Regions from separate parts of the Nicoliella sp. ESL1149 genome, predicted to be linked through region 2. Evidence: riboswitches for the same ligand, from Rfam matches in the RefSeq annotation. Region 2 holds a riboswitch; the other holds the start of a gene.

Region 1 (16,475 bases), on a different contig from region 2:
GGAACTAGATATATTTTAGGAATGTTAGTGGCATTTGGTTTAAACAAATGGCTATTAGATGAACCTATTCATATAGAATTCAATAATGATCATCTTAAACAAAAAATACTAATGATTTTACTTGTAATTATTTTTATAGGAATGCAGTGGCTTGGTGTTAGATTTAGTGATTGGCATCATTCTTTGACCCTTGCAATTTGTTTTTCTGTTGGCCCAGGTATTTTTGAAGAATATGTATTTAGAGGAGTTATCTTAGAAGCATTTCTAAGGACGTTTAATAAATATAGATTTAATGTATTTTTTTCGATATTATTAAGCAGCATGCTATTTGGTTTGATTCACATGCTCAATGTTAGTTATCAATCATTATCTGATACAATAGCTCAAGCAACATCTGCTGCTGTTATTGGAATTATCCTAGCATTAATCTATTTAGTAACTCGTAACATATTTATTGCCATGATTACTCATATTGGGATTGACTTTGCCGCTGTCGTAGTGAATAATCCTCTAATATCAGATAATAATTCATATGCAGGTATTCAATTTGTGGTCTTAATAATTTTTGCAACTATTATTCTGTTAACAATGAACAAAATGAATACTAGAAATAAAACATTATAAAGACAAACGTTATTTTGGAAGAAACTAAGATATATTAATTTATTATGTAAAATCCCATAATATAAATACACGATTAGATATGATTTATGTCTTTAAATGTTAGAAGTTATTGAAATTATTTTAGAAATAGTTTTTTATTTTCTTAAACACGATATGTGATTCTTGGTTGTATTGTTTATTGAATTAAATGCAGAAATGATGGGTGAACATTATTAATAAAAATAATAACAGAAATATGAAATAACAATATATGTTTCATACATCATTTAGGATAAAATGATATGAATTAGTCATCATAGATTTAAGAGCACATTTATTGTGCTCTTTTTTATATTTTAAATATCATACGTGTAAATATAATTGTTAAAAGCATCATTCTGGGACTAAAAGTGTAGATTCATTAAGATAATATTCTAGTTTAAAGAATGCCTTAATTTTGATTTATAAAGAATGTTATTATGAATTAACTTATTTAATATTAGGGAGAAATAAAGGAAGTTTCTTAATGAAAAAACTAACGATATCACAGTGGTTTAATAAAATATGTTTATTTGTATTTTTGTTTATATTATCGCAATTGGTAATGCTACCGGTGACCATATCATCATTCATGCATTCTAATTTTGATCAATTCTGGGGCTCTTTTTTAACTCTAATTTTGTATATACCCTTAATTTTTATTATTATGTACTTCTATCGTAAAAATAAAAATATAGATGAAACCCCATTTTCTAGTCGAAACTACAAATACGTAGTAATGGGTTATATACTAATCTGCGTTTCGAATGCTATTTTAGCTTTATTAGATTACCTCTTTTATAATTCCGAGACCTCTTCAAATCAAATTGCACTTAATGACCTAGCGAAAAGTAGTCACATCGCACTAATTACTCTAGTAATTATAGCTACTTTTTTAACTCCGATAGTTGAAGAAACGCTTTATAGAGGATTCATAATGAATGCATTCTTTAAATCTAGTCAAATTGTTCTTCCAATTGTAATAAGTGGAGTAATATTTTCTTTTGCACATGGTTATAGTAATATTGCTACTTTTTTAATGTATTTTAGTGCAGGGGTTATTTTAGCATATGTTTACAAGAAAACTAATAATTTAAAAACGTCAATGTTACTTCATGGGATAAATAATTTTTTGATTACAATATCAATGCTTCATCAATTTTTTTGATAAATGTATTTTGATTGATAAAGTGACCATTGCTATTCCAAATTATAATGAAGATATTTTGATCTTTATTGGTTATGTGTCCTAAACTTGTGAAATTACCCCTAATCAACATAACAAAAAAGAAGCTCCACCATTCAGATGAAAAGCTCCTTTAATATTAAAACACATCCCTAGGTTGAATCATCATCTAGAAATAACGAATCCTTCTTATTAGTATCTAAATCTAAGTGTAGAAAAGTAACAATTCTTTTGGTATGAACGAAAAGTAAAGAGATTTCACATAGGTGGAAGCCTTTTTGTTGTAATAATAATTTTGATTTGTTAATATACAATTGTTTTTGAAAATGATAAATCGATTTAAAGGGTGGCCAATATAATGAAATTTAATAATTTTGACAAGGACATTTCCATTGGATCAGTCATTTGGGTTATCTTCTTAACGGGTGATTTTATGTTCAAGATATTATTTTCATCTGATAATAGTGTTAATATCAGTTTCATGGGTTTGAGATTAAGAACTATCATTAGTGCAACCGACTCAAGTATTGATTTTAGGATTAGTTGGATAGCATTTGTTATATACATCGTATTTATTATAATTTGGATAACAGGAGTCCAATTATATCGTAGAAATATATTACATACTGATGAATGAACAATTGAATTTAAACATATATGAGTAGAAATACTCGTTTTTTTGTTTAAGAAATTCAAAAAGATATCATTATACAAATAAAACTAATTGTTTATATCTTCATTTTCATATTTTGTCAAAAAAGACCCCCATATGTTGAACATTTTCTGTCCAATATATGGGGATCACTTCAGAATGTTTTTCACATCATTTAACTATATAACCATAATTTTACTTAAATAAGTAAACCTTACTTTCGTATGGACGGAAAGTAGTGTCCTTATCATCATCGTAGTTACTGGTTAATAATTCAGCATCTTTTTGATCGTAATCACGTGTAACTTCCTTAGCACTAAAGTTACTGATTACTAATAAGGTTTGGCCTTGATAATGACGCTTGTATGCAAATACTTCATCGTCATCCAAGTCAAGAGGTTCAAAGTCACCATAACGAATAATGTCATAATCACGACGTAATTTAATAACCTTCTTGTAGTAACTTAAAACTGAATCAGGATCTTTTTCTTCTAATTTAGCATTGATATCCTTGTAATTCTTGTTCAATGCGTACCATGGGGTAGCATCTGAGAAACCAGCGTTTTCGCCATCATCCCATTGCATTGGGGTACGAGCATTATCACGAGAACGGCTTTCAAGGTAGCTGAGCATTTGGCTATCCTTAGCAATCTTCATATCATCAACAAATTGATGATATGCGTTGATTGATTCGATATCTTCATATTCATCAAGTTTCTTGAAGTGACCATTTGTCATTCCAAGTTCTTCACCTTCATAAACGTAAGGAGTACCTTGGAGCATGTGAAGGGTGTTAGCTAACATTTTAGCAGAAATAACACGGTATTTAGGAGCATCATTTGCGAAACGAGAAACAGCACGAGGTTGATCATGGTTGTTCCAGTAAAGACTATTCCAACTCTTACCATCTAGACCAACTTGCCATCTTGATAGTGATTGCTTTAAATCTCTTAATGGAACATCAGAATCGTACCACTTACCAAAACGACGGTCAGGATTAGTACCTAAACTAACGTGTTCGAATTGGAAAATCATGTTTAAACGACTACCATCTAAGTTAGCATAATCAATCGCATTTTCTGGTTCAGTGTTAGGCATTTCACCAACAGTCATGCAATCATACTTGGAAAGAACTTCGTTGTGCATTTCGCTTAAGTATTCGCCCAAACGGGGACCATTAGTAACTAATGGTTCAACAGGAGAATATTCTTGGCCCTCAATGATTGGGCCGTCAGGTAAACCAAGAGGTTTAGAAATGTAATTAATAACATCCATTCTGAAACCATCAACACCCTTGTCTAACCAGAAACGCATAATGTCGTAAACTGCTTGACGAACTTCTGGATTTTCCCAGTTCAAGTCAGGTTGTCCTTCAGCAAAACAGTGTAAGTAGTATTGTTTTCTAGCAGGAACATATGTCCAAACTGAACCACTAAAGTTAGAGCCCCAGTTGTTAGGTTCGTGACCATCTACTGGATCACGCCAAATATAGTAATCAGCATATTTGTTATCTTGAGATTTCTTGCTTTCTTGGAACCATTCGCATTGATCAGAAGTATGGTTAACAACTAAATCCATCAATAACTTTAGGCCCTTAGAATGCATATCCTTAAGTAAGTTATCAAAGTCTTCCATTGTTCCATAAGCTGGTTGAATTGATTTGTAATCAGCAATATCGTAACCATTATCCTTGTTAGGTGACTTATAAATTGGATTCAACCAAATAGTATTGGCGCCTAATTCTTTAATGTAATCAAGACGTTGACGAATTCCGCCCAAATCACCAATACCATCATGGTTGCTATCTTGAAAACTCATTGGATAAACTTGGTAGACAACTGCATCTTTAAACCATTGTTTCTTGCTCATATCGATTCCTCCTAAACTTTAATACAATCATATTGTAAGCGTTTTCTTTTCAGAAAACAATAATTACATTCATATTTTAGCATAGTTTTTAATAATTACTTACTAGTGTGCTTTTGTGAGGGCTTATTGATTGCTTTTAACCCTATGAAGCTTTATTATAAAATTGTTTGTTTATATATAAGGAGAGACTAATATGTTATGTATTATGAACTTTAAAACTAAAATGCCAATTCAGACTCAATTGGACGCAATGAATGATATTCAAAAACATGATTTTCAACCAGATCTGATTATTTCACCAACGATGTTGGAACCTAACTTCTTTAGAAATTTTGAAGAAGCTAGTCAAGACATTACGATTTCTAAGAGAACGGTTGGTGAAGTTTCTGCCGATGAACTACATTATTTAGGAATTAAATATGCATTCGTAGGTCATTTGGAACGTCGGATCCAACTTCACGAACAATATGATATTATTCATGCTCGTTTAGTTAATGCTTTGGATAATAACATTATCCCAATTATTTGTATGGGCTCTAGACAAGATAAAATGGGGATTAAGAACGAATTTGAAAAAATTGTCTGCGGAACTAATTTGGATAATAAAGAAATTATTGTTTCCTGGGAATCAATTGAATCAACATTACGTGGGAAACGGTTATATTCTGATGAAGAAGCTGCTACTGTGTTTAAGGAATTAAAGAAATTGCTAAGTCAATACAAGAACTTAAAGTATAGATTGGTTCTTGGTGGTCATGTTGAGCCTAAGGAAGTTGAACTAGCAAAGAAACTTAATTTAGATGGGGTTTTAATTGGTGATCGGTTCAAGAATTTTAAAGAACTAAATACAATTTTAAAACCATTAACAGTTAATGAAAAAACCAATGAAAAATAAATCAAAAGCGAACCATTCGTGGCTCGCTCTTTTTATATAGGAGGTTTTAAATGGGGTTGGGAAAACGATTGCTCATTAGTGGCATCCTGATTATTACTTTATTAATAGAAATAAATATTCAATTTCAACAAAAAAGAGCGACACATATTCTACCGTTTACCTACACTAGTCAATTGTATCCATTGAATGCTGATGACGCTTGTGAAGCAGCAAGCTTAAAAATGGCCTTAAGTGTGAGTAAGCCAAACTTTCACCTAAGTTTATTACAGGTAATTAATCGAATGCCTAAATCAAAAAGCAATCCTAATCAGGGTTTCACAGGTAGCCCTTATCACGTTAGTCCTAAAACGAATGTTGGAACGATTTATCCTAAACCATTAGCTAGGTATGCACGTAATTTGGGATTCCATGCCAAAAATATTAGTAAGGACAGTTTAAAACAAATCGTTCAACAATTAAAACATGGGCATCCAGTTATTTTTGTTGGGGCTTCCCGAATGAAGAATACTAGTTCATATCATGTTCCGGTTATTGTTGGATATCGTCCAGGATCATTATTGATTGCAGATCCTTACATGAATCAAACGGCTTCCAATAAAGTTTACTGGGTTACAAATACTCATTTTGAGAAAATATTTAATGCTAAATTCAGGCATCAAAGAGCAGTAGAAATTGGTTAAACTTTGCTAAAAACTATTGTTTCATGACGTGACTTTTAGTATAGTGGAATCAGTAAAGGTGTGAGAACATGATTAAGTGGCAAGTAAAACCAACTAAAGAATTAACGGCTCAAGATGAAGAATTATTGCAACCCATTGATAGAAGAAGTAACTACTATATTTGGGGTGAAAATGATTCTAAAGTCTTAGTGAGTGCAACAATTATTAATTTGGACGCAGGATTAGTTTTGGATTTTTCAAATAATCGGAATCCAAAGTATCGAGCTCAAACTGCTTATCGTGCCTTTGGCGTAATTTCACGAATTGTTGATCCAAAACCGGCAGTGATTTTAAACCCATTACCCGAAGATGAAGATTTCTATGAATCGTTAGGATTTGTTAAAAAAGGGAATACCTATACGAAAACAATTAATTTATAAAATTAATTTCCAATCAAAGGAGCAACTCGACCATTGTTAAAAAGAAAATTAGAAGCAATTATTGCTATTATTATTCCATTTATTATTGTGGGAACAACTTATGTTGCCCAATACTATAACCCAAAGCCTAAAAATATGGTGGGCGTAGATGTAATTGGAATTGGTTATTTTGCTAGTACTGCCATTTTGGTAATCGTGGAAGTTGTGTTAATTCATGACTGGTGGAAGAAACCTTGGAATCGTAGAACGAATAAAGAAGAAAAAAATGCAAAATAATGAGTGCAAGAGCACTCTTTTTATTTACACTAAATTAAAGCGGGGATAAAAAATGAATTTTATTACTAATGATGGGGTTAGATTAGCTTATGATGATATTAATTCTGCTGCAGAAAAAAGCATTGTCATTTTATCTGGTATTGGTGGGACAAGAGTTATTTGGCAACCTCAAATTGACGAACTAGTTAAACTTGGATTTCGAGTCATCAACGTTGATGCCCGTAATCAAGGAGCAGCTGAGCATACAGTTAAAGGTCGTCGGATGTCTAAACATGCTATGGATGTTTTTGAATTAGTCAATGCTCTACATTTAAAACAACCTTATTTAATGGGAAATTCTATGGGTGGGGCAACTTGCTACGCTTACGTTTCTTTGTTTGGGGATAGAGATATTTCAGGAATTATTTCAGTTGACCAATCACCTAAGATGATAAATGATCAAAATTGGCACTATGGGTATAAAAAATTAAAGTGGTCAAACTTTATTGATGAATTGGAAAAGCCATTAGGTAAAACCACTAAAAATGGAATTGTTCAATCAATTTTTGAAAAAGTATCGGCTGCAAAAGAACTACATCCATATGATGAACAATTGAACCTTCCATTATTAATAGATCATGCAGAACAGGATTGGCGAGACGTCTTAGCATCGTTAACATGTCCGCTCTTACTAGTGTCTGGTAAAGATTCACCACTTTTTAATTCAGATTATGTTCAACAGGTTAAAGAATTATCGTCCAAGATTACAATTGAAGTTGTCCCTGAAAGTGGTCATTTAGTGATGGCAGAACAACCAGAGGCCTTTAATCGTGCAATGGTAAAATTTTTAAAATAAAAAGAATTGGTTTAAATGCCAATTCTTTTTTATTATTTATAATTTATTTTTGATTATAAGCTTTTAACAAATTCTTGATAACTATTTTCTTCACCAGTTGGAGTGACAGTCGTGGTGTTTTCATTAATTTCATTATTCTTTAAATCATTTTCACTAATTTCGACTTTATTAGTAAAAGTGGCATTCCCGATTAAGGCAAGATTATATTGATCTTGATGTTCACTAACATCAACTTTTACCATGCCTCCAGGATTTTTAACTAGGACTGGTTTTGAAAGGTCAACATCTTTTGGATAGTTGATTGCAAATGCTAATGAAGTAGCTGACATTCCAGTCCCACATGCATTTGTAAAGCCAACTCCACGTTCGTAGGTATGAACGAATAATTGGTTAGGCCCCATGATTTTTGCAAAATTAACGTTAACTCCATCTGGAAAGTAAGGATTCTTACCGTTTAAAGTTTTACCAATTTTTCCTAAAGTTTGATTTAAATCAGTATCATTATCAACGAAACTAATTAAATGTGGATTAGGAACAGCAATTGCTGTGAATTTTAAATGATCATTAATAGGGGGTAATTGGCGATTAATGATTTTGTGATAGAGTAAATCTTGGAATGGGAATGCTTTTGCATCAAAGTGAATAGGTGCAATTTCAACACTGAATGCAGGAACATTAGGAGCAAAATCATTCGTCTTCTTAACGTGAAGAGCTTTTTGTTTAGTTTCAACGTAAAAATCGGTTTGGTCGTACTTTTCACTTAAATATCTGGCAACGGTTCTTAAACCATTCCCACACATGGACGCTTCACTACCATCTGCATTAAATACGCGCATTTGACCTAAAGCATTGTCATCATTAGCCTTGTTTACGACTAATAATCCATCTGCACCATTTAAAACACTTGTTTTAGGATTTGAAATGGTTTGTGCTAAAGTCTGTAATTCATTTTCATTTAATGGGTTGGAAAGTTCAGTTTGATCTAAAATAAAAAATTGATTTTCTGAACCATGAACTTTTAATAATTGCATTTTGAACCTCCTAATTAAAAAATGTATTGTAAATTGCCTTAATTGCCCTATTAGAATCCTTCATTTTGGTCCCAATCATAAGTGAAGTTTGTGAAGCACCCTGATTAAGCATTTTAATACTAATCTTTTCATCATTTAGTGCATTGATTGTTTTTGCTGTAGCACCTTGTTCATGATAGAGCCCCTCACCAACTACCATTAAAATTGAATAATCCATGATCCATGAAATACTATCCGGATGCAATACCTCTTCAATTTCGGATTGAATCATTTTCATTTTATCAGCAGAAATATTTTTCGAATTAAATATAATAGTTAAATCATCGATTCCTGATGGCATATGTTCATACGAAACGCCGTGTTTAGCAATAATTTCTAAGATTTTAACTGTAAACCCAACTTCCTTATTTAAAAGATATTTATGGAGGTATAGGGCAACAAAATCATTAGACCCTGAAATTCCAGTAATTGGGTGAGCAGGTTTATATCCTTCTGTTGGAACAATCAACGTTCCCTTTGCAGCAGGATGATTCGTGTTTTTAACGTTAATAGTAACGTTTCCTTGAATGGCAGGAATAATTGCTTCATCATTGAAAACTGAGAAACCAGCATATGATAGTTCTCGCATTTCACGATAAGACATCTCTTTAATTGGTTCTGGGTTTTCAATAATGTTTGGATTAGCGGTGTAAATAGAATCCACATCAGTAAAGTTTTCGTATGTTGGAATCTTTAATCCGCGGGCAACAATAGATCCTGTAATATCAGAACCCCCTCGTGCAAAAGTGGCAGTATGACCATCTTTTGTTCGACCAAAGAAACCAGGAAAAACAAGGTATTCGTTTGGTTCATAATCTAGTTGTGCTAAATTATCATAGGTTTCTTCTGAAACGGTCGCATCATTAGGTTCTCCTGATAGAACGATTCCCACTTTTTTAGGATCAATAAATCTAGCAGGATAATTAAGATGTTTCATCACTTTAGCTAATAACTGAGCATTCAACATTTCACCATGGGCCTTAAAATCAGCCATTAAATATTCATTATTTGGATATTTTTGATCTTTTAAAGAATTGATCTGATCATAAATTGATTGCATATCTTGAATATTCAAATTGAAATATTCACCAATGTTTTGGTAACGAGATTGGATTTCATTAGATACATTCGTTGAATCTTCTTGTGCTAAAACCCGATTAGCATACTGAATCAATAAATCGGTAACTTTGGTGTCATTAGCGAAGCGTTTTCCAGGAGCCGAGACAACAATAACTTTTCTTTCCACATCATCCTTGATGATATCTAAAACCTTTTGAAATTGTTCTCCACTTGCTAAAGAGCTTCCACCAAATTTAATTACCTTTGTCATAAATTCCACGTCCTATTTTGTTTTATTCACACAAAGACTTAATTGAAATTGATTTTAACATGAATTTTAATAAGTGCAACCATTGAAGCTAATTTTAAAAATCATATTTATTGGTCATATTATAGAAGAAAATTACTAATAAAAATATGCGATAATTTTATTCAATGTAATTGTTGACATGAAATGATTATAGCGATATGATGATTATAAATTGAAAAGAGGTTGCAACCAAGATAAGTAAATCAAACGAGTTCCTGTAAAAACGAAGAAGTTGATTGAAAGGTGCGGTTGCCGAGGCATTACGATGTTACAGGTCGTAATTAGCTGGGACGTAGTTTAATAGACTACGGACTGTCATAAGTCGCAAGGACTTGTGGAGAGCTTTCAAACGAACGAATACCAAAATAAATCCTTATGATACATAAATTTTGGACTTCTTTGAATGAGTGCCTCCACACTCACACAAAGAAGTCCTTTTTTGTACTTATACTTTCCAATTAAAAAAGGAGCGAATAAGAATGAGTTACGATGTTAATGCAGATGGTCACTTGGTAATTGGGGGATGTGATGCTGTTAAGTTAGCAGGTAAATATGGAACCCCATTAGTAGTGTATGATGTAACGAAAATTAAATCTCAAATTGAGAATTTCCAAAAGGTATTTAGAGAAGAGAACGTTAAATCCGCTGTCTGCTATGCTAGTAAGGCTTTTGCAAACACCGCAATTTATCAATTAGTAAAAGAAGAAGGCTGTCATATAGACGTTGTTTCTGGTGGTGAATTATACATGGCTTTGAATGCTGGTTTTCCTGCAGATCGAATTAGTTTCCACGGGAATAACAAATCGTATGATGAATTAACAATGGCAGTTAAGCATCATGTTGGAATGATTATGTTGGATAATTTTCATGAAATTGATTTATTGAATCAAGTTCTTGAAGAACAAGATGCCAATACCGATGTAATGTTAAGAATTACTCCTGGAATTTCAGCTCATACCCACGAATATATTCAAACTGGTCAAGTTGATAGTAAGTTTGGTTTTGATTATGAATCAGGAGCTGCGGAAGAAGCATTTCGGATTGTAAATTCAAATTCACGGATGACAATGCAAGGAATTCACGCTCATATTGGTTCGCAAATTTTTGAACTTGCTGGCTTTGACATGGTTGCTGATAAGTTAGTTTCTATCGCTGATGAATGGAAACAAAAGTATGATTACCAAACTAATATCATTAATGTTGGTGGTGGATTTGGAATTCGTTATACTAAAGAAGATCATCCATTAGCTCCTGAAGAATTTGTTGCTTCAATTGTTGAAAAGATTAAGAATAAAATTAATGAAAAACATTTAACAATGCCAGCAATTTGGATTGAACCAGGACGCTCAATTGTTGGTCCGGCAGGGTATAATCTTTATACTATTGGAAGTCGAAAAGATGTTGATGGAATTGAATCATATGTAAGTGTTGATGGTGGGATGGGAGATAACATTCGTCCTGCATTATATCAAGCTGAATATGAAGCAGCTGTAGCAAATCATCCCAATGCACCAACTGTTGAAAATGCTCGAATCGCTGGAAAATATTGTGAATCAGGTGATATATTGATTCAAGATCAAGCATTACCTGAAACTCATCCTGGAGATATATTAGTAATGTTTGCTACGGGGGCCTATGGATATTCAATGGCTTCCAATTATAACTTAAATCCTAAGCCAGCAATTGTTTTCGTTGAAAACGGGAAATCACAATTAGTTACGAAACGTGAAACTTACCAAGATTTAGTTAACTTAGACGAACCACTCAATTTAAATTAAGGAGCAAAAAAATTATGACACAATTAGATGCACAAAAAATTATCGATATTATTGCGAACTCAAAGAAAAAGACCCCAGTAAAGGTTTACTTAAATGGACCAATTAGTAAGTTAGGATTTCCAGATAGTGTAAAAGTATTTGGTTCTGACACTAGTGCCACTATTTTTGGTGATTGGGCGGATATTCAACCAGTTTTATCAGCCTATAAAGAATCTATTACAGACTTGAAAGTTGAAAATGATTGTCGTAATTCAGCTGTTCCTTTATTGAACTTAAAGAACATTAATGCACGAATTGAACCAGGTGCCGTTATTCGTGATCAAGTTGTTATTGGAGACAATGCAGTTGTTATGATGGGGGCCATCATTAATATTGGTGCAGAAATTGGTGAAGGTTCAATGATTGATATGGGAGTTGTTATGGGTGGTCGTGCCTTAGTTGGAAAACATTCTCATATCGGAGCTGGTGCAGTGTTAGCTGGAGTTGTTGAACCAGCCTCAGCTAAGCCAGTTCAAATTGATGATGATGTTTTAATTGGTGCTAATGCCGTTGTTATTGAAGGTGTTCATGTAGGAAAAGGAGCAGTTGTGGCAGCCGGAGCCATCGTTACTGAAGATGTTGCACCATATACTTTGGTAGCCGGAACCCCTGCTCGTAAGATCAAGGATGTTGATGAAAAGACCAAGTCAAAGACTGGCTTACAAGATGCTCTTAGAAAGTTGAAATAAGATGACATTATCTAATGAAGATTTAATTCATATTAGAAGACATTTGCATACGATTCCTGAACTTGCACTTCATGAATTTGAAACTAGCAAGTATTTAGTTGAAATTATTAAGCAGATGCCACAAACCAATCTAACGATTCGTAAAATTGATGAGTTACCAACGGCAATACTAGTAAAAGTGGCTGGTTCTAATCCGCTTCGTACAATTGGTTATCGAACAGATATTGATGCATTACCAGTCACAGAAAAAACTGGGTTAGCATACCAATCTAAACATCCTGGTAAAATGCATGCCTGTGGACATGATATCCATATGACGGTTGCATTAGGGGTCCTAAGTTATTTTGCTGAACATCAACCAGTTGATAATTTAATTTTCTTCTTTCAACCAGCTGAAGAAAGTGAATATGGTGGTAAAAGAGCTTACGAAATGGGTGTCTTTGAAGGTGAATGGCGTCCCGATGAATTTTATGGATTACACGACAATCCTGACTTACCCGCGGGTGCAATTGGATGTCGAATGGGAACATTGTTTGCCGGAACGACCGAAGTTAATGTTGATTTAATTGGTAAATCTGGTCATGCGGCTTATCCTCAAGATGCGAACGATATGGTTGTAGCTGGAAGTCAATTTATTAATCAAATTCAAACGATTATTTCAAGAATGGTCGATCCAATTCAAAGTGGTGTCATTACCTTTGGAAAATTTGAAGCTGGAACGATTAGAAATGTGATTGCCGGGAAAGCAAGATTGGAAGGCACAATTCGAGGATTGACTCAAACCATGATCGAACGAATTGACGAGAAGATTGAACAAGTAGCTAATGGAATTGCAGCCAGTTATGATGCGAAAGTTAACGTTGAATTAAATCAGGGTGGATACCTCCCAGTGGAAAATGATCCTGAATTAACGAAACGCTTCATTGAATATATGAAGAAAAATAAACACGTTAACTTTATTGAAACGGAACCAGCGATGACGGGTGAAGATTTCGGATATCTCCTTTCTAAGATTCATGGAACGATGTTCTGGTTAGGAGTAGGGGATGATTCCCAACTTCATTCAGCAACTTTAACCCCTGATGAAACTTCAATCAGTAAGGGAATTGAAGCAATTACAAGCTTTTTAGATTATCGAATGCAAGCTAAATAAGGAGTGAACTTAATGTTTGAAAATGTTGACTTAATGACCGCTATCATAACTCCATTTACTGAAGATGGTAGCCAAATTAATTATGATGCTCTAGATACATTAATTGAAAGAATGTTAGAGACTGGAAGTAAGGGCTTTGTTGTTGGTGGAACAACTGGTGAAACGCCAACACTGACCCATGATGAGAAACTGGAATTATACCGTCACTTTGCAAAACAAGTTAATGGTCGTGTTCCAGTTATTGCTGGAGTTGGAAGTAACAATACGGCAGAAACGATTAGCTTTGATAATGAAGTTGCTAAAATCGATGGAATTAGTGCTGCATTAGTCGTTGTTCCATACTACAATAAGCCTAATCAACGTTGTATGATTGCTCATTTTACAGCCGTTGAAGAAAATACTTCCCTTCCTATTATTATGTACAATATTCCAGGAAGAACTGGTGTAACAATGAACAATGATACCATTGTTGAACTATCAAAGTTAGATCGGATTGCTGGTGTTAAACAATGTACAGATATGGCAGACTTGGAATATTTAGTGCAACATACCGCTGATGATTTTGCAGTTTACAGTGGTGAAGATGCTCAAGCATTATTTGCTAAGACAGTTGGTGCTAACGGAGTGATTTCGGTTGCTTCACATATCTATGGTTCTGCAATGCGCCAAATGTATGATGCATTAGATGCTGGAAACGTTAAATTAGCTGGGAAGTTACAATGTGAATTAACTCCTCGAATGGCAGCATTATTCATGTATCCATCACCATCTCCAGTTAAAGCCGTCTTAAATGCCCAAGGATATCAAGTTGGTAGTTGTCGTTTACCAATATCATCATTGAACGATGATGAAAAGAAGAAGTTAGCTACTAACTTAGAATTACCAGAAGATGCTTTATTAAAGACATTAACGAAAGAGGTTACAATTAATGACTAAAGTAATAATCGCCGGATTTAATGGTGCAATGGGACAAAAGACAGTTAAGTTGATTGAATCAATGGAAGATGCTCAATTAGTTGGAGTTTATTCACCAAGTGCAAATCAAAAAGCAGCTGCCTACGGCCTTGATGATAATGTAAAAGTGTTCGATCAATTAGATAATATTGACGTTGATGCTGATGTTTGGATTGATTTTACAATTCCAACGGCAGCATTTGAGAACACTAAATTCGCAATTGAACATGGTATTGCACCTGTGATTGGAACTAGTGGAATGAGTGATGAACAATTAAGTGAATTACAAACATTATCCGAAAAGAAGCATCAAGGTGGAATTATTGCGCCAAACTTCGGATTATCTGCCATTTTATTGATGAAGTTTGCCAAGGAGGCCGCAGAATACTTCCCAGATGTTGAAGTTATCGAAATGCATCATGAAGATAAAAAGGATGCACCATCTGGAACTGCATTGAATACGGCTAAATTGATCGATCAAGTTCGTAAGCCAGATACTCCTGATAACACAAGTGAAAGTTTACCTGGATCACGTGGTGGTGATTATCATGGAATTCACATTCATGCCGTTCGTCTTCCTGGATATGTAGCACACGAACAAGTTCTTTTTGGTGGTGAAGGTGAAGCTTTAACGATTCGTCAAGATTCTTTTGATCGTCAATCATTCATGAAGGGTGTTAAGATTGCAGTTCAAAAAGTAGGGCAATTAAATCAATTGGTCGTAGGTCTTGAAAATGTTTTATAATTATGTTTATTAGATATGAACATATGTTCATTGTTTACAAACAAAAGTAAAAAGTATACAATAATAAATAAGAATTAAGAAATTAAAGGAGTCCTCAATAATGAAGGAATATAATGTAGCAATTTTAGGTGCAACTGGTGCCGTTGGTCAAAGAATGGTTGAACAATTAGAACAATCAACGATTCCTGTAAAAAGTTTGAAGCTTTTAGCAGGAAAGCGTTCTGCTGGAACAACTATGAAGTTCAAGGGTGAAGATTTAACAGTTGAAGAAGCTACTTTTGACTCCTTTGATGGAATCGATTTAGTATTAGCATCTGCTGGTGGAGCTGCCTCTAAGAAGTTCTTACCAGAGGCTGTAAAACGTGGAGCCGTTTGTGTTGATAACACAAGTGCATTCCGAATGGATCCAGAAGTTCCATTGGTCGTTCCAGAAGTAAATCCTGAATCATTAAAACATCATAAAGGAATTGTTTCTAATCCTAACTGTTCCACGATTCAAATGTTGGTACCACTCCAACCAGTTTTCAAGAAGTTTGGTTTAAAGCGAATTATCGTTTCAACTTACCAAGCTGCTTCAGGTGCTGGTGGGGCTGCAATGAAGGAATTTTACCAACAAGCTCAAGACAAGTTAGATGGTAAGCCAATGAAGTCTACGATTCTACCAACCGCTAGCGACAAGAAGCACTATCCATTAGCATTTAACCTTCTCCCTCAAATCGATGTTTTTGAAGATGATGGTTATACTCATGAAGAATGGAAGATGATCCATGAAACAAAGAAGATTATGTTAAATGACATGAATGCTGATGATATTAAGGTCAATGCTACTTGTGTTCGGGTTCCAGTTCCTATTGCTCATGGTGAATCTGTATACTTTGAAGTTGCTGATGAAAGTGCAACAACAGAAGATATTCGCAAGGTAATGGCTGCTGGTGCTGGGGTTACAATGCAAGATGATCCAGCTCATCAAATTTATCCACAACCAGTTAATGCGGAAGGTAAGCGTGACGTGTTCGTTGGTCGTTTACGTCCAGATCTTGAAACTAAGGGTGCTTTTGATATGTGGGTCGTTTCTGACAACCTCTTAAAGGGTGCTGCTTGGAACACCGTTGAAAATGCTGAATACTTAGTTAAGGAAGATTTAGTTCGAGTTCCTGAAGATCATTACGAAGCTTAATTAAATAAAAAAAGATCATTGATATTAAATCAATGATCTTTTTTATG
Region 2 (16,475 bases):
GACAACTATAATCTCCGAAATCGAATTGATTACACCAAAGAAGCGCTCTTAAAACGATTAAATCGTAAAATGAAAAAAGAGATGAAATCTAAATGGGTCGAATCTGCAATTCAAAATATGAATGATGAGCAGTTAAAAACGGTTCGAATGAGTCATCCTGAAGATTTTCAAAATCCAGATACTGAATATCAATTCTTAGCTAAGCACATTGTAATTGGTGCATTTCGGACGATCAAGAATCAGATTAAACGAAATCGATTCATTGCAATCAATCGTCAATTTGTGAAAATGTTAAAGGCAATTCCTGAAATAATTGATTTAAAGCAAGTTGGTTTAAATCGTGAGGATTGGCAATTAGGAATCAAAAAAACGGTTAGTCAGATGAAGTCTGGAGTAATTTCGATGGCCGACGTCTCACCATATCTCTTTTTGTATGATCGAATTACTGGAAAGCATGGTAATAGAGATATTCGTTATTTCTTCATTGATGAAGTTCAAGACTACACTTCTTTTCAACTTGCCTTTTTGAAATGTAGTTTTCCAAATGCTCGCTTTACTTTACTTGGTGATTTAAATCAGGCAATTTTCACCCATGATAATAGTAACAATTTAGTTCACGATATGGCGACATTCTTTGATCCTGAAAAAGTCCGCGTGATTAAACTGAATCAATCCTATCGTTCAACTGCTGAAATTACTAACTATAGTAGCGCTATCTTGGGACCTAATAGTGATATCGAGCCGTTCGATCGTCATGGACCCAAACCACAATTGATGGTAACTTCAGATTTTCAATCGTCATTAGTGACGTTAAAAAATTATCTGAAAACTAGAAAAGATGAAACAATTGCAATTATCGGGAAAACCTTAACTCAGTGTCAGAAATTAGCCACTCAATTGAAAGCTGATAATGTTAAGGCAACGCTACTCCAAACTGAAAACCAACGGCTAGCAAAGGGAATCATCATTGTCCCATCTTATTTAGCTAAAGGATTAGAGTTTGATACTGTTGTGATGTGGGATGCAAATGATAAAACGTATCCAGGTGAAGATGATCGTAAACTGGTTTATACCATTTGTACCCGTTCCATGCACGAATTAGCAATCATTACCAATGGGGAATTGACCCCGATTCTTAAAGATATCAATAAATCGTTATATGATCTGCACACGGAGGCTTAAGATGCATCCACTAATTAATTACTACGCTTATAGTAAGGAAAGTTGGCGTGAGCTATATAAAGAATCAACGGTTCCACTAACACAAAAAAGTTTAAAAAAGATTAAGGCGTTTAACGATGAAATTTCAATCCAGGATGTGGAAGACGTTTATATCCCATTAGTGCGGCTTTTACACTTATTGATTGATCATTTTGACCATTGGCAGAATACCAAAGCGAATTTTTTACAACAGGAACAACGGAAAGTTCCTTTTATCATTGGAATTTCTGGGAGTGTTGCGGTTGGAAAATCCACAACGGCTCGTTTGTTAGAAGTGTTATTAAAACATTATTTCAATGGGAAAAAAATTCAATTGATTACGACGGATGGCTTTTTATATTCCACATCAGAATTGAAACGACGGAATTTAATGGAACGAAAGGGTTTTCCAGAAAGCTATGATATGAATCGGTTGATTTCATTTTTGGATCGCGTTAAAGATGGTGAGCCAGAAGTGAAAGCGCCTGTTTATTCTCATCAAACTTACGATATTATTAAAGACCGTTATGATATCATTGATCGACCAGATGTTTTAATTATTGAAGGAATTAATACTTTGCAATTACCTAGTAATCAACAGATTTACGTAAGTGATTTTACTGATTTTTCGATTTATATTGATGCGCAAGCGGATTTAATTGAAAAATGGTATCTAGAACGATTTGGTAAGTTGATGGATACAGCATTTCAAAATCCCACCAATTATTATTACGATTATGCAACTGGTGATCGCAAAAAAGCTTTTCAAATCGCAAAGGATGTTTGGAATCAAATTGATCTACCTAATCTGCGAGATAACATTCTACCGACCCGAAGTCGAGCAGATATGATAATTCATAAAACTAACAATCATCGAATCGATGGAATCTACTTGCGAAAGTACTAATTTTATTTGCTTTTATCAGCATTTATCGCTATTATTAAATTAAATAAAACTAAAGGAGTGGGCAAGATTGGCGAACATTGATTTATCATCATTTGATAAAATCTTAGTACTGGATTTTGGTAGTCAGTACAATCAATTAATTACCCGACGGATTCGTGACTTTGGTGTGTATTCGGAATTGAAACCACACGATATGTCTGCGGAAGAAATCAAAAAATGGGGTCCCAAGGGAATTGTATTCTCTGGTGGTCCTAATAGTGTGTATGATAAGGATGCCCTCAAAGTTGACCCCAAGGTTTTTGAATTGGGAATCCCAATTTTAGGAATCTGTTATGGAATGCAATTAATGGCCTACACTTTAGGTGGCGGTGATGTTGAATCTAGTAACGGTCAATATGGTCGTGCTGATATTGATGTTACTGCTAATGATGCGAAGTTGTTTGCTGGTCTTCCTAAAAAACAACCTGTATGGATGAGTCATGGCGATTTAGTTAAGAAAGTTCCTGATGGTTTTGAATCAGTTGCAACAAGTGAAGATTGTCCAATCACAGCAATGCAAGATACTGCAAAGAATTTTTATGGAATTCAATTCCATGCTGAGGTTCGGAACACTAAATATGGAATTGATTTATTAAAGAAATTTGCATTTGACATTTGTGGCGCTAAACCAAATTGGTCCATGGATGACTTTATTGATTTACAAATTGATAGTATCAGAAAAGAAGTTGGGGATAAGAAAGTTATCTTAGCTCTTTCTGGTGGGGTTGATTCTAGTGTAGTTGCCGTATTATTACACAAAGCAATTGGAAGCCAATTAACTTGTATTTTTGTTGATCATGGTCTTCTTCGAAAGAATGAAGCGGAATCAGTAATGAAGAACCTAAAGGATGGTTTAGGAGTTAACATCATTAAAGTTGATGCTCAAAAACGATTCTTGGATAAGTTAAAGGGTGTTACTGATCCAGAAAAGAAACGTAAGATTATTGGAAAAGAATTCATTGAAGTCTTTAATGAAGAAGCTAAAAAGTTAAAGGATGTTTCCTTCTTAGCTCAAGGAACTATCTATACTGATGTAATTGAAAGTGGTACTAATACTGCTCAAACCATTAAGTCTCACCATAACGTTGGGGGACTACCAAAAGATATGAAACTTAAATTGATTGAACCACTTCGTTCATTATTTAAGGATGAAACGCGGGTTCTTGGTGAAAAATTAGGAATTCCTTCAGAGTTAGTATGGCGTCAACCATTTCCTGGCCCAGGTCTAGGAATTCGGGTCATTGGTGAAATTACCGAAGATAAATTAAGGATTGTTCGTGATAGTGATGCGATTTTAAGAAAAGCAATCGCTGATGCTGGGCTTAAGGACGACATTTGGCAATACTTTACTGTTTTACCTGGTTTCCGAAGTGTCGGAGTTATGGGTGATGAAAGAACTTATGAATATACGATTGCCATTCGAGCAATTAAATCCATTGATGGGATGACAGCTGATTTTGCACATATTCCTTGGGACCTAATGTCCAAGATTTCAACCGAAATTGTAAACGGCGTTAAGGGAATTAACCGAGTAGTCTATGATGTTACGAGTAAACCACCTGCAACTATTGAATGGGAATAAATTAAAAAGGAAATGGCTGTTTAGTCATCTCCTTTTTTATTTGATAAGAGGTTAATAATGCAATTTCAATGGACTTTTAAAGCAACTGAACCAATTCATTTAAAGAATTTTTTACGTCAACGTGGAGTTAGTCATCGTTTATTTTTAAAATTAAGAAATAATAATAATGTTAAAGTTAATCAAAAGATTCAACGCACGAATGTGCTCTTGAAATATAATGATTTAGTAGGGATTGATTTACCACCAGAAGATAGTGATCCAACTGTTTTAATTAGTAACGGACCAATTGATGTTGCTTATGAGGATAGTAATTGGTTGATCGTTAACAAACCAGCAGGACTGACATCTGTCCCTGGACCTAGTAATCGTGAAGATACGTTAGTGAATCGGGTCAAGGGATATTTAATCAATCATGGTTCTGAAAACATAAAGCCTCATCTTATTTCAAGATTAGATCGATATACTAGTGGCTTATTATTGATTGCTAAAAATCAATTAGCTAATAGTATTGCTGTTCAAATGAATCAGGAAAGAAAAATTCATAAACGCTATTTAGCGGTTGTTTCTGGAATTATTAATGATGATCAGGGAATTATTGATCGACCAATTGGTCGAGTTGATAATCAGATTCAGCGCCAAATATTAGAAGATGGACAATCAGCAATAACTGAGTTCAAGGTTTTAAAACGTTTGGATGATCGGACATTGGTCGAATTAACTTTGCGAACTGGACGAACGCACCAAATTAGAGTTCATTTAGCATCAATTGGGCATCCATTGATTGGTGATCAATTATATGATGGACCAATTATTGATGGGGTAGATCATCAAGCTTTAGATGCACATCAACTAACGTTCGTTGATCCATTTTATGATAAAGAGGTTATGCTTAAAACAAGGATACCAGCTGAAATTGTAAAATTAATTCAATAACGGGGTGAAAATGATTGAAGATGTAAAGATGCGTCATTGTATTGTGGATGAACAAGTGTGTCCACAAAATGAGGGGAAAACATTAGTTGAATTGGATGGTAGTTTAAGAAATTTGATTAAACATCAATTTCCTAAAGCTGATGATAATGCATTTGTTTGCAATCATCATCTCTTGAGTTTTAGACTTCAACAGGTGAAAAAATTGATTAATACAGATCAATCCAGAAATAAAAAAATAAACCGGAAACTAACCAGAACGTTATCAAATGATGATTATCAAGTTACTGACGTTAACGAAACTTTAAATCAACATTTAACTTTTGGTCAACGAGTTTCAGATAATGTTGCTCGTTTTGGTGGTAGCTGGGGATTTATTTTTTTCTTTGTGTCTTTTCTAATTGGGTGGATGATAATCAATGTTTTTCATCTAATGGGAGCTCATTTTGATCCATACCCATTTATTTTATTAAATTTAGCTTTAAGTTGCATTTCTGCGATTCAGGCCCCCATTATCATGATGAGCCAAAATCGGACAGCTGAACATGATCGGCTTAATTCTGAGAACGATTATCATGTTAACTTAAAATCAGAACATGAATTGCGGATTTTACATGCTAAGTTAGATCATTTGAACCAGAATCAAATGCCTCATAGTCTGGAAATTGAAAAAATTGAATTAGAAATGTTGGGTGAAATACGAATTGAACTGAATCATCTACGTGATGAAAGACAGTTAATCATTGATGAAAAGAAAGCTTTGATTAAACAAAAACAAGAATTAGAGAGGAACTAGTAAAATGGAAGATAATATTAAAATTGGTGATCCAGTATTCGATAACATGTTATTTACTTTAAAAGAACCAATTACTAAGGCTAATCATAAGGATTATCGATATTTAAACGAAGAGATGCAAGAAATTGCTGATGATATTTGGGCCATGCCTGCATACATGAAGGCTGATGATAATTACAGTATCTTTTTTATTTTTACTAAAATTGAAACTGGTCAAACGGTAATTGCATTTTCCGAAGGACAATTTAACAATGGTGACTTTAGTCTTGGAGAACCAATGACGACTGGAAAGGGACTAAATCAATTAGTAAAGCATAATAAAGACCGTGCTGCTCATGTCTTAAAGTTCATTAATTTAATTTCACGAGCTAATGAGGGTGATTGGCGAATGGTTGAAGAATAATGATTATAGTAGAAGGAAATAAAAATGAATAATTCTTTAAAAAATAAGTTTCAAGTGCTTTACCCATATTTAATCATTACATTATTGGCTTTCGTTACGATTATTCCACAGTGGCACGCGCAAGCTGCATTTATTGGTATAGATTCACTTTTTCATATGAATCGTTTTTACGATGCAATGATGCAAATTAAAACAGGTAATTATAATTATTTTCCAACTTTTTTTGGTTTTAATCAATCTGGTAGAATTGTTAATGCTGTTTATGGTCCTGCTTTTGCTTATGTCAATGGCGCAATATTATTAATTGCTAAAAATTGGGTCAATTATCAGATTATAACAACATTCTTAATTTTATTTTTATCGGGAATCCTCATGTATCATTTGTGTATTGCTAATAATGTTAAAAAAATTTTAGGGATGTTAATAGCAGTTACCTATATGTTTTCAATGCCAATTTTGTATTGGATTAATGGTCAAAGATTTACAGCTTGGGGTGCAGCATTCTTCCCATTAATCATGTTAATGGGAACTAATATGATGCGTGAACATAAAATTCATTGGATAAAATTAGCGTTAGCTATGACTCTGATGTTACAAGTTCATAATGTTACAACTGCCATTTGTGTAATTACTTTGATTCCGTTTTTTATGGTCGGATTAATGTTATCTAGTAATAAGAAAAAAATGATACTAGATTTATTAAAAGCAATTGCTTTAACATTAATTTTAGCGGCAAATGTTTGGGGAGGCTTACTCGAGGTTTCCCTATCTAATAATTTATTACCGACAGTTCCTGAATATCCAATTGCCAGTTCATCAATTCATTTGTTAGGTGGAGGTACAAGAGTACCCCATAGCACACTTATTTTATTTATAATTGTTTTATTGTATTTGTTATTCCGTTGGAAACATATTTCAATTTATGTAAAAACAATTTCATTAACTGGTTTTTTTGTTTTCTGGATTTCGACTCATTATTTTCCATGGGCAACTTTGGAACATTATTTTCCATTAATTGATTCAGTTTTACAAGATCCAGTTCGACTATTCGTTGTCCCTTGTGTTTTATTATTATTATCAGTTGGAATTTGTTTATCTGATGAATCAATCAAATGGTCACGATATATAGCGATTGGTCTGTCTGTATTGGTAGTTATTTTATTGGTAAGAAAAGATTTACAAAATGTTGATTATAAAATATCAGTTTTTAATGGTCCAAAAGTAATTAATAAAACTAATTTGTACTATGTAACGAATAAAAATCCCAAACATCTTAGAAATGCTCTTCGCTCTAGCAATACGAAAAAGATTCTAAGCCTGGTCTACAAACCAACGCCGGATTACGTTCCACTAAAGCATAAAATGATTATTACTGATTATCATAAATTAGGACCATATGGTGAATATAAACGGCAAATTATTGAAAGAACGGAGCATCCAACTAATACCGTTAAGGATGGTGAAATGCTTGTAAGACTAAATAATCGTACTGATCATACTAAGACAATAAAAACATCCATCTTTAAATATGCACATACTAGTTTGACGCTTAATGGGAAGCCTTTAAAAAATTTTGTTACCAGTGATATTGGCGTGTTAAAAATTCCGATTAAACCTGGAATAAGTACTTTAAAAGTATCCTATCATCCAGCAATGTGGTTCTTGGTTTTAATGGGAATTTCCATTCTTGCTTGGCTAATTTTGATTATCCTAGGAATTATCAGATTATTTTAGTTTAAAATCACTTACTTTTTACCATATTTACATTTCAAAAAAATGCTACGATAATGTAAATATGAGGAGGTGATTAGATGCACGAACATGATCTATCAGGAAGACGCTTCTTCTTTGTAACGGTTTTAAATGTTGTAATTACCGTCATCGAATTTTTAGGCGGCTTCCTATCAGGAAGTTTATCATTGATTTCTGATGCAGTGCATAATCTAGGAGACTCTGGTTCAATCGTAATGAGTTATTGGGCTCATCGGGTTAGTTTAAGGCCTCAAACACAACAGAATACATTTGGTTTTAAAAGAGCTCAAATTATTTCGGCTTTTTTAAACTCAATTTTTCTATTGGTACTTTCTTTTTTCTTGTTTGTTGAAGCTATTCAAAAAATTTTTCATCCAGAAAAAATTGATGGTGGATTGATGTTTTGGGTTGCCGTAGTTGGAGTTGTTGCAAACGTGATTTCAGCTGGAATGCTTAGTCATGGATCAAAACACAATTTAAATATTCGGGCAACATATCTTCACTTGTTGAGTGATTCACTCTCTTCATTTGGAATTATTATTGCTGGAATTTTGATTCAATGTTTTGGTTGGACGATTGCTGACCCGATTGTTACTATTTTAGTTGCCGTTTACATTTCATTTGAAACTTGGCGAGTAATTAAAGAAACTTCCAAGATTTTAATGCAAGGATCAGCTAATTTAGATTATCCCCAAATCAAGCATGACTTAATGTTAATTGATGGGGTGATTGGTGTTCATCATGTTCATAGTTGGATGATTGATGAAAATAGTATTATCTTTTCTGCTCACATTAATGTAGATGATATGTTAGTTAGTGAAGCTGAGAAAATATATGTTCCAATTAACGAATTGATGAAGACAAAGTACCATGTTGATCACGTTACGATTCAAATTGAGGTCAATCGTGGTCGAACGGCACAATTCTTTAATAAGGGTTAATCAAAATAGTAAAAAAATAACGTGAATTTTAATTAGCAATTAATTAAAACTCACGTTATTTATTTTATAGATTAAAGCCCACGGGCAATTTTTTGGTACTTTGCAGCATACCATTTTGGCCATTCAAGTTCAGGATTTCCGTTTTCAAAAAACTTTTGATCAATGTTTTCTAAAAGCATCCCGTACTTGTTAGAGCGGTCTGAAACAGAATCCTTAATGATGTTATTAATCGTGTTGTATTGATTGGTGAATAAATCTCGATTAATATCTTGAACGATCCCGTTCTTATCATATGAAGTGATAAGTTCCATATCGTTTTTTCTAACTAATTCAATGTAAAACTTAGCAAAATCAGTGATGGCATTTTGCTTAGCATCATCACTTAATTCACTAAAATCAACTAAGTCCTTACTCATGTTGAAAACTCCTTTTTGCTTACTTTTGTTAGCTGTTACTAAATGGGTTATAATCTAATTATATCTTTTTAGAGCGATTTCGTAAAACATAAATTCAATGATGGATAAATAGAAGTGAGGATGTTTAAAAAATGGAAAAAATTAGTCCAATGAAAGAAGACTACCTAAAAGTTATTTTTGAACTTGGTGGAACAAAGAACCAAGTTTCTAATAAAAGAATTTCATTGGCGTTGGGAGTGGCTCCAGGTTCAGTAACTGAAATGATTAAAAAATTAGTTGATCAAAAACTAGCCAAACACGTTCCATACGCTGGGGTAACTTTAACTGATGAAGGAATGAAAATTGCTGAACATTTAGTTCGAAATCATCGAATTTGGGAAGTGTATTTGGTCCAAGAACTCGGTTATAGTGCTGCCGATGTTAATAATGAAGCTGAGGTTTTAGAACATGATTCCAGCCCACGTTTAATGAAGGCATTATATGAAAAATTAAATCATCCATCAAGATGTCCCCATGGTGGTGCAATTCCTGATATGCAAGGGCATTATATCGAAGATTCACATACACTTTTAAATGATACTCAAGATGGTGAAATTGTCAGAGTTCAACGTTTTATTGATAATCATGACCTTTTAACTTATTTAGGGGATATTAAATTAGACGTTGGAGATAAGTTACAAGTAATTAAACATTCACCTTTTGAGGGCCCTATTACAGTCGTTAATTTAACTGACAATAAAGAAATTGAAGTTAGCTATAAAGCTTCTCACCATATATTTGTCGAACCAGCTAATAAATAAAAGATGGAGTTGATAGAATGGCAAAGGTAAGCAAGGACGTTTTGATTATCGATACATGTTTGCTCGCTGGTAAAATTATGATTGAAAATGGCTCCGAAATGAGCCGAGTTACCGATACGATTTATCGAATTGCGGAAAATGCCCATGCCTATCGTGCTCGAGCATATGTGACGGTGACTGGGATAATTATGTCTGCTAGTAGTCGGGTTGGGGCGCAGGTAACCGTGATTCAAAAACGGAGTTTTAACTTAGAAAAAGTAGCAACGGTCAATGATTATTCACGTCAATTTGCGGAAAAGAAGATTTCATTACGACAATTTTATATGAAATTACTTCATATCGATAAACAAACTAATGATTTTCCATTTTGGATGCAATGTATTTCAGCTGCATTGATTAGTGGAACATTGGAAGTTGTTTTTCGAAATGATCCAACAGATTTTTTAGCAGCATCATTAGTTGGGTTAATGGGCTGGATTACCTATTATTTACTTTCTGAAAGAATTCATGTGCAATTTATGAGTGAATTTTTTGCAGCATTTGTCGTTGGCGGGTTGTCAATTTTAGCCATTAGCTTACATTTAGGAAATAGTATGGATGATTTAGTGATTGGTGGAATCATGCCGCTAGTTCCAGGGGTACCAATTACAAATGCGGTTCGGGATGCTTTAGCGGGAAACTTATTAAGCGGGCCTGCTAGAGGATTGGAAGCGTTACTGATTGCTTGTTCATTAGGGTGTGGAGTTGCATTTGCATTAACTGTTTTTTAGGAGGGATTGCTGTTTGTCATTGTCATTTTCGCAATTTTTAATTGATATCTTTTTTGTTTACGTGGCAACGATTGGATTTGGAATTATTGTTAATTCGCCACGCCGCAGTTTGAATTTTGCAGGTATAGTTGGAGTTATTGCTTGGGTCATTTATTATCTATACATCACTTTCATTGGTGGCTACATTGGAGCTAATTTTTGGGGGACTTTTGCAATTGGGGTATTTAGTATGATAGCGGCTAGACGGCAGCATTTGCCCGTTATTATTTATAATATTCCAGCATTATTGCCATTAGTTCCTGGTGGACAAGCTTATCAAGTTATGCGTTCATTGGCGATGACTCAGTATAGTGTCGCCAAAGCGAATATGATTCAAGTTATTTTTATTGCTGGCTCGATAGCTGCTGGTTTTCTAGCCTCGGAACTATTCAATCAAGAAATTTTTAAAGCTCGTCATTATCGTTCACCGCGACATTATCATATCTTACGATTAAGACGGCGGGCTAAAAATAAAAAACCGTTATGAATAAACTTCATAACGGTTTTTATTATTTAATGGCCCCAATACAGAAACTAATAATTAGAATTAATAGGACGAATGAGGTGATGTAGACATACATCATATCGTGTTCCTTATAGAAGGAATAAATAGACACAACGACTCGTAAAACAGGTGTTAAAATCAAACAAAAAACGCCAAACATCATAATTGCATATGGTTTTAAATGAATGATTCCTGGTAAGATGACTTTAAAAGACGTTGGCACAACGTGAGCAGGATAACCACTTTTTCCGCTGATGGCAAATAAAAGATAACCAATAATCATAATAGTTGCTGAAATCAGAACTCCAATTCGGAGGATCTTTCCAATGATCAACTCGATATCATTCATTTCAGAGGTTAAATTAGTCTTTTTTGGTGTCTTCATTATAACTTCACCCCAAATCCTTGTGAAAGCATATTAATTCCAATGTAAGCTAAAATTGGAATAAAAACAATTCGAATTAGTTTGACGGGGAGAATTTGCATAACTCTAGAACCAATCGTGGCACCCACTAAAATTCCTAATGCTAGTGGAACCGCAATATTAGGAAGAATTGAACCATTAAAGAAATAGACAGTTGCACTTGCTGCGGCTGTGACTCCCATCATTAGATTACTGGTCGCACTAGATGGTTTTAACGGCATTTTCATGAACGTATCCATTGCAATCACTTTAAAAGCTCCAGAACCAATCCCTAACAAGCCACTCGCTAATCCAGCCCCAAACATTACTGATAGACCACCAGGAATGTTGGTAACTTGGTATTTGATCGTTTTTTTAGATTGTTTATCGAAGTATTGGCCATTCAATTGTAATTTTGCAGCGAATTTATCATCACTATAAATTCCAGTATCATCATCTTTACTTCGTAATTTGCGAATCATGTTGAATGCAGAAAATACTAACAACAATCCAAATAAAAGATAAAGATATTTTGGATTTAGAATGCCGGTCAATAATGATCCAGCAACGGCTCCAATTGTGGTAGCAATTTCTAAGAACATAGCGACTCTTAAGTTCAAAACGGAATCTTTTAAATAAGCAATTGTAGATCCAGAACTAGTCGCAATAACAACAATAATACTAGCCCCAATAGCATATTTAATGTCTAAACCAAACATTAAAGTTAAAATGGGGGTAACAATAATTCCCCCACCTAATCCAAGGATTGCACCCCCAATTCCTGCAAAGACACCAACCATGATCATCAATAAAGCAGAGCTTAACATAGACAATTCAACTCCCTTAGTCTATTAGTAGAATACTTTAATTATAGTACATTTCATTGAAATAAATGAATTATTTATTGTGGTATAATTAAGGTAATTAATTATTTCGAGGAGGATTTAATGCTAATTGAAAGGGATTCGAACCGAGGCTTTCGGTTTATAATTACTTTGCTCGCATCTTTATTTGTTACCATTTCAGTAGCTTTTAATTCAGCATTTTTAAATTTTTTGGATTCAACGATTGCTTCAATCGTTCAAGGTCGTCAAAGTGGAGTAAAAGAATTTTTCTATACTTTTATCTCCGCTATTGCCAGTCCTAAAATGGATCTTTTATGGGTCTTCATAACAGCGTTTCTTTTATGGGGATTTAAGTATAAAATACCTGCATTATGGGCGTTATTCACAATAATCGGTGGTGACGTGATTGGAACGATCATTAAACATTTGATCCAAAGACCACGACCAATGATGCATATGGCAAGTGATACGGGTTTTAGTTATCCAAGTGGACATGTCATGGGAAGTTTTTTGGTATTATCTATTATTTGGGTTTTAGTTGTGCCCCTTTTCAAGAAACAAAGTACCCAAGTTATTTTAAGAACGTTGTGTATTATAATTGTATTTCTTGTTATGTTATCACGGGTATATCTAAATGCTCATTATCCAACAGATACAATTGGAGCGGCGTTATTAGCATATGGTTGGTTAGAAGCCTCAGAGTGGTTATATATAAGAGTGGCTCCGTGGTTACGTCAATTTAGATTTGTTAGAAATTCTAAATATTAAAAAGAAAAGAGTGATGATTAATTTCATCACTCTTTATTTATTTAAAATATCATTCAACCATTCTAAAGCAAGTGGGAACCACTGGGCAACATGTGGATCGCTGGATTTAGAGTTCCAAGCCGTAAGGTCGTTTGCCATCCCCATCCCATGGGGACCATGATGGAAAAGATGTAATTCATTATCAATATGATGAGCATTAAGAGCTTCAGCATATTTTAATGAATTGATGCTTGGAACGAATGGATCATCAACAGTGTGCCAAATAAAAGTGGGAACGTTGTTATCATTGACACCATCTTCAGCTCTAATTTGATAATCAGCATTGACCCAATTTGAAATGGTTTCTTCTTTTTTGGGGAAACCCATTTTAAGGTCAATCACTGGATAGGAGAGAATCGTTGCAGCTGGCTTAAGTGATTCCTTAGAATGAGTTTGGGCCAAGAATTTCGGATTTTGATAAAGGTTATTGAAGAGGCTAACGATGTGACCACCGATTGAAAAACCAATAATTACGATTTGGTCTGGATCGATATTCCATTTCGAAGCGTTTTGTTTCAATAACTCAACTGATTTGGCTAATTCTAGTAAGGGCCAAGGCATTAGTGGATGTTTCTCCATATCAAAACTATAGCGAAGATAAAAACTTTGGTATCCTTGAGCTGTAAAAGACAATGCAAAACTTTCAGCTTGTTGAGGTGAAATGTGGTTATATGAACCACCTGGAACGATAATGACGGCTGGGTATTTGTAATGTTGTGATTCAACATCTGATGGCCGGACGTACCCTTGTAAATAAGCATTTGAATTTTCCAATAACTTTTTTTTAATTATTTGCATGTTCGGAACTCCTATTGAAATTTAATTAATTAAAATCATTGTATAATGAATCCACTAAAATTAAAGGAGTTCTTAAATTCTTAATTGCATTTTAAAATAAATTAGTATATAGTTAAAAATAAATTAAATACCTTAATTTCTTATAAGAGGTGCAGGGTTAAATAGTAGTCAAAAGGGAGCTAATTAAGTAGCTACGATCTTTTGTGAAAGGGAACCTTGCCGAAGGATGACAGTGCTTTTTCATTGTTAGACTGGGCCTAATGATAATATCGTTAGGACTGTCGCCAATTTGGCGGAGTGCTTCTAAGACTTCGAACGATTGTTAAGCGGCCTCTTATTGTAAGAGGTTTTTTTATTGTTATAATTCACGATTGTTGGAGGAAAAAAATGAGTGAAAAAAAAGGAACTAACTCTGTTAAAAGAGAGTTAAAGACCCGTCATGTTTCGATGATTGCCCTTGGGGGATGTATTGGAACCGGGTTGTTCGTTGCTAGTGGATCTACAATTAGTCAAGCTGGTCCAGGAGGAAGTTTAGTTGCTTATCTATTAATGGGAGCAATGGTGTACTTTTTAATGACCAGTTTAGGAGAAATGGCTACTAACATGCCAATTTCTGGCTCATTTGCGGCTTATTCTGCAAAATACGTTGATCCAGCATTAGGATTTGCCATGGGATGGAATTATTGGTTCAACTGGGCCATTACGGTTGCCGTTGATATCAGTACGGCTGCCCTTGTTATGGGATATTGGTTACCAGGTGTCCCTAGCTGGATTTGGAGTTTAATCGTTTTAATTTTGATTTTAGCGATTAACGCAATTTCAGTTGGTGCTTTCGGTGAAATCGAATTTTGGATGTCTTTGATCAAGATTGTAACGGTTATCATTTTCTTGGTAGTTGGGGTTTTAACGATTATCGGGATTATGGGTGGCGGTCACGCAATCGGGATGAGAAACTTCACTTATAAACAAGCTCCATTTGTTGGTGGAATTCCAGCGATTTTAGGAGTATTCGTTGTTGCCGGGTTCTCTTTCCAAGGAACTGAATTAGTTGGAATTACAGCTGGAGAATCTGATGATCCTCGTCACAGTGTTCCAAAGGCGATTCATTCTGTTTTCTGGAGAATTATTTTATTCTACATCTTTACAATTTTTATCATTGGAGCAATTATTCCATACACTAGTCATGACCTATTAGGTTCTAGTGCGTCTGATATTGCCATCAGTCCATTTACGTTAGTATTCAAACGGGCTGGACTTGCTGCGGCAGCAAGTATTATGAATGCCGTTATTTTAATTTCAGTAATTTCTTCTGCTAACTCCGGAATGTATGCTTCTACTCGGATGCTTTATTCAATGGCGGACGATAAATATGCTCCTAAGATTTTCAGTAAGGTTAACAAACGAGGAGTCCCAATGGCTGCTTTAGTAGTAACAACGTTTATTTCGTTAGCAACCTTTATTTCTAGTATTGCTGGTCCAAAGATTTATCTTTGGTTAGTGGCTGCATCTGGATTAACTGGATTTATTGCATGGTTGGGAATTGCAATTTCACACTTTAGATTTAGAAGAGCCTTTATTAAACAAGGACATAAGTTAAGTGAATTAAAATATCATGCAACATGGTTCCCGTTAGGACCAATCTTGTCATTGATCTTATGTATCTTAGTTATTGTTGGTCAAAACTTACAAGCTTTTGCTGATTTTGATTGGGAACAAATTGGGATTACTTATATCAGTGTGCCATTAGTATTGATTCTATACGTTGTTTATAAGATCAAGAATAAGACGCATTTGATTCCATTAGATAAAGTTGATGTAAGTCCAACTAATTTAAAGGATGAAAAACAAAAGAGCTAAAATGCTTGTTGTTTTAAGATTTTTGTAATACTATTAGAGTATAAATAAATCGAAATTAATGTGTATTTATAAGTAGATAATACAGAGAAGTAATGGTGCTGAGAATTACTAATCGAAAAGTCCGATACACAAAAATGGTAGTCAATCCTACACGGTCAGTGCCGTTATCACTTTTGAGGGTCTATTAATTTAGAAACTTGGGTGGTACCGCGGAAAAGAAAGCTTTCGTCCCTGTGACGGAGGCTTTCTTTTTATTTTGGGGAGGATATAAAAATGTTAGATTTAAAAATGATTCGAAATAAAGAAGACTGGGTAAAAGATAAACTTGCTACCCGAGGAATTAAACCAGAAGCAATCGATGAACTTTTAAAATACGATAAGCAACGTCGTGATTTAATCTTAGAAAGTGAACAGTTAAAAGCACAAAGAAATACTGTTTCTGATCAAATTGCAACTATGAAACGGAACAAGGAAGATGCTAGTTCTGCAATTGATGAAATGAAACAAGTTGGGAAACGGGTTAAAGAATTAGATGCCCAACTTGCTCAAGTTAAGGAAGACGAAAAGAATTTAGCAGCTCACTTACCAAACATTCCCGCTGATGGGGTGCCAATTAGTTTAACTGAAGATGGTTCTAAAGAATTACGTCGAGTTGGCGATATTCCAAAATTCAGTTTTACACCAA

Evidence for each region. Region 2 has a riboswitch for lysine ahead of AC3B6G_RS02120 (amino acid permease). Riboswitches for the same ligand answer to the same signal wherever they lie in the genome.
Region 1: linked by a shared signal. The riboswitch ahead of lysA (diaminopimelate decarboxylase) and the one ahead of AC3B6G_RS02120 (amino acid permease) in region 2 are both predicted to bind lysine.

What each region holds. Positions count from the first base shown of each region.
Region 1 is NZ_JBYLUE010000004.1:292,096-308,570, forward strand. It holds gene AC3B6G_RS07325 (CPBP family intramembrane glutamic endopeptidase) at 1-624, shown strand, start outside; gene AC3B6G_RS07330 (CPBP family intramembrane glutamic endopeptidase) at 1,130-1,810, shown strand; gene AC3B6G_RS07335 (glycoside hydrolase family 13 protein) at 2,676-4,349, opposite strand; gene AC3B6G_RS07340 (triose-phosphate isomerase) at 4,543-5,244, shown strand; gene AC3B6G_RS07345 (C39 family peptidase) at 5,295-5,924, shown strand; gene AC3B6G_RS07350 (hypothetical protein) at 5,993-6,343, shown strand; gene AC3B6G_RS07355 (hypothetical protein) at 6,377-6,619, shown strand; gene AC3B6G_RS07360 (alpha/beta fold hydrolase) at 6,672-7,454, shown strand; gene dapF (diaminopimelate epimerase) at 7,508-8,485, opposite strand; gene AC3B6G_RS07370 (aspartate kinase) at 8,496-9,854, opposite strand; lysine riboswitch at 10,063-10,246, shown strand; gene lysA (diaminopimelate decarboxylase) at 10,373-11,671, shown strand; gene dapD (2,3,4,5-tetrahydropyridine-2,6-dicarboxylate N-acetyltransferase) at 11,686-12,399, shown strand; gene AC3B6G_RS07385 (N-acetyldiaminopimelate deacetylase) at 12,401-13,552, shown strand; gene dapA (4-hydroxy-tetrahydrodipicolinate synthase) at 13,565-14,488, shown strand; gene dapB (4-hydroxy-tetrahydrodipicolinate reductase) at 14,481-15,251, shown strand; gene AC3B6G_RS07400 (aspartate-semialdehyde dehydrogenase) at 15,349-16,428, shown strand.
Region 2 is NZ_JBYLUE010000002.1:391,783-408,257, reverse strand. It holds gene helD (RNA polymerase recycling motor HelD) at 1-1,182, shown strand, start outside; gene coaA (type I pantothenate kinase) at 1,184-2,107, shown strand; gene guaA (glutamine-hydrolyzing GMP synthase) at 2,175-3,728, shown strand; gene AC3B6G_RS02185 (RluA family pseudouridine synthase) at 3,786-4,661, shown strand; gene AC3B6G_RS02180 (DUF1003 domain-containing protein) at 4,672-5,454, shown strand; gene AC3B6G_RS02175 (hypothetical protein) at 5,459-5,857, shown strand; gene AC3B6G_RS02170 (hypothetical protein) at 5,882-7,591, shown strand; gene AC3B6G_RS02165 (cation diffusion facilitator family transporter) at 7,669-8,550, shown strand; gene AC3B6G_RS02160 (hypothetical protein) at 8,622-8,966, opposite strand; gene AC3B6G_RS02155 (metal-dependent transcriptional regulator) at 9,107-9,766, shown strand; gene AC3B6G_RS02150 (threonine/serine exporter family protein) at 9,784-10,536, shown strand; gene AC3B6G_RS02145 (threonine/serine exporter family protein) at 10,550-11,062, shown strand; gene AC3B6G_RS02140 (DUF1634 domain-containing protein) at 11,085-11,465, opposite strand; gene AC3B6G_RS02135 (sulfite exporter TauE/SafE family protein) at 11,465-12,310, opposite strand; gene AC3B6G_RS02130 (phosphatase PAP2 family protein) at 12,431-13,096, shown strand; gene AC3B6G_RS02125 (lp_1002 family arylesterase) at 13,130-13,933, opposite strand; lysine riboswitch at 14,070-14,244, shown strand; gene AC3B6G_RS02120 (amino acid permease) at 14,321-15,790, shown strand; gene serS (serine--tRNA ligase) at 16,064-16,475, shown strand, end outside.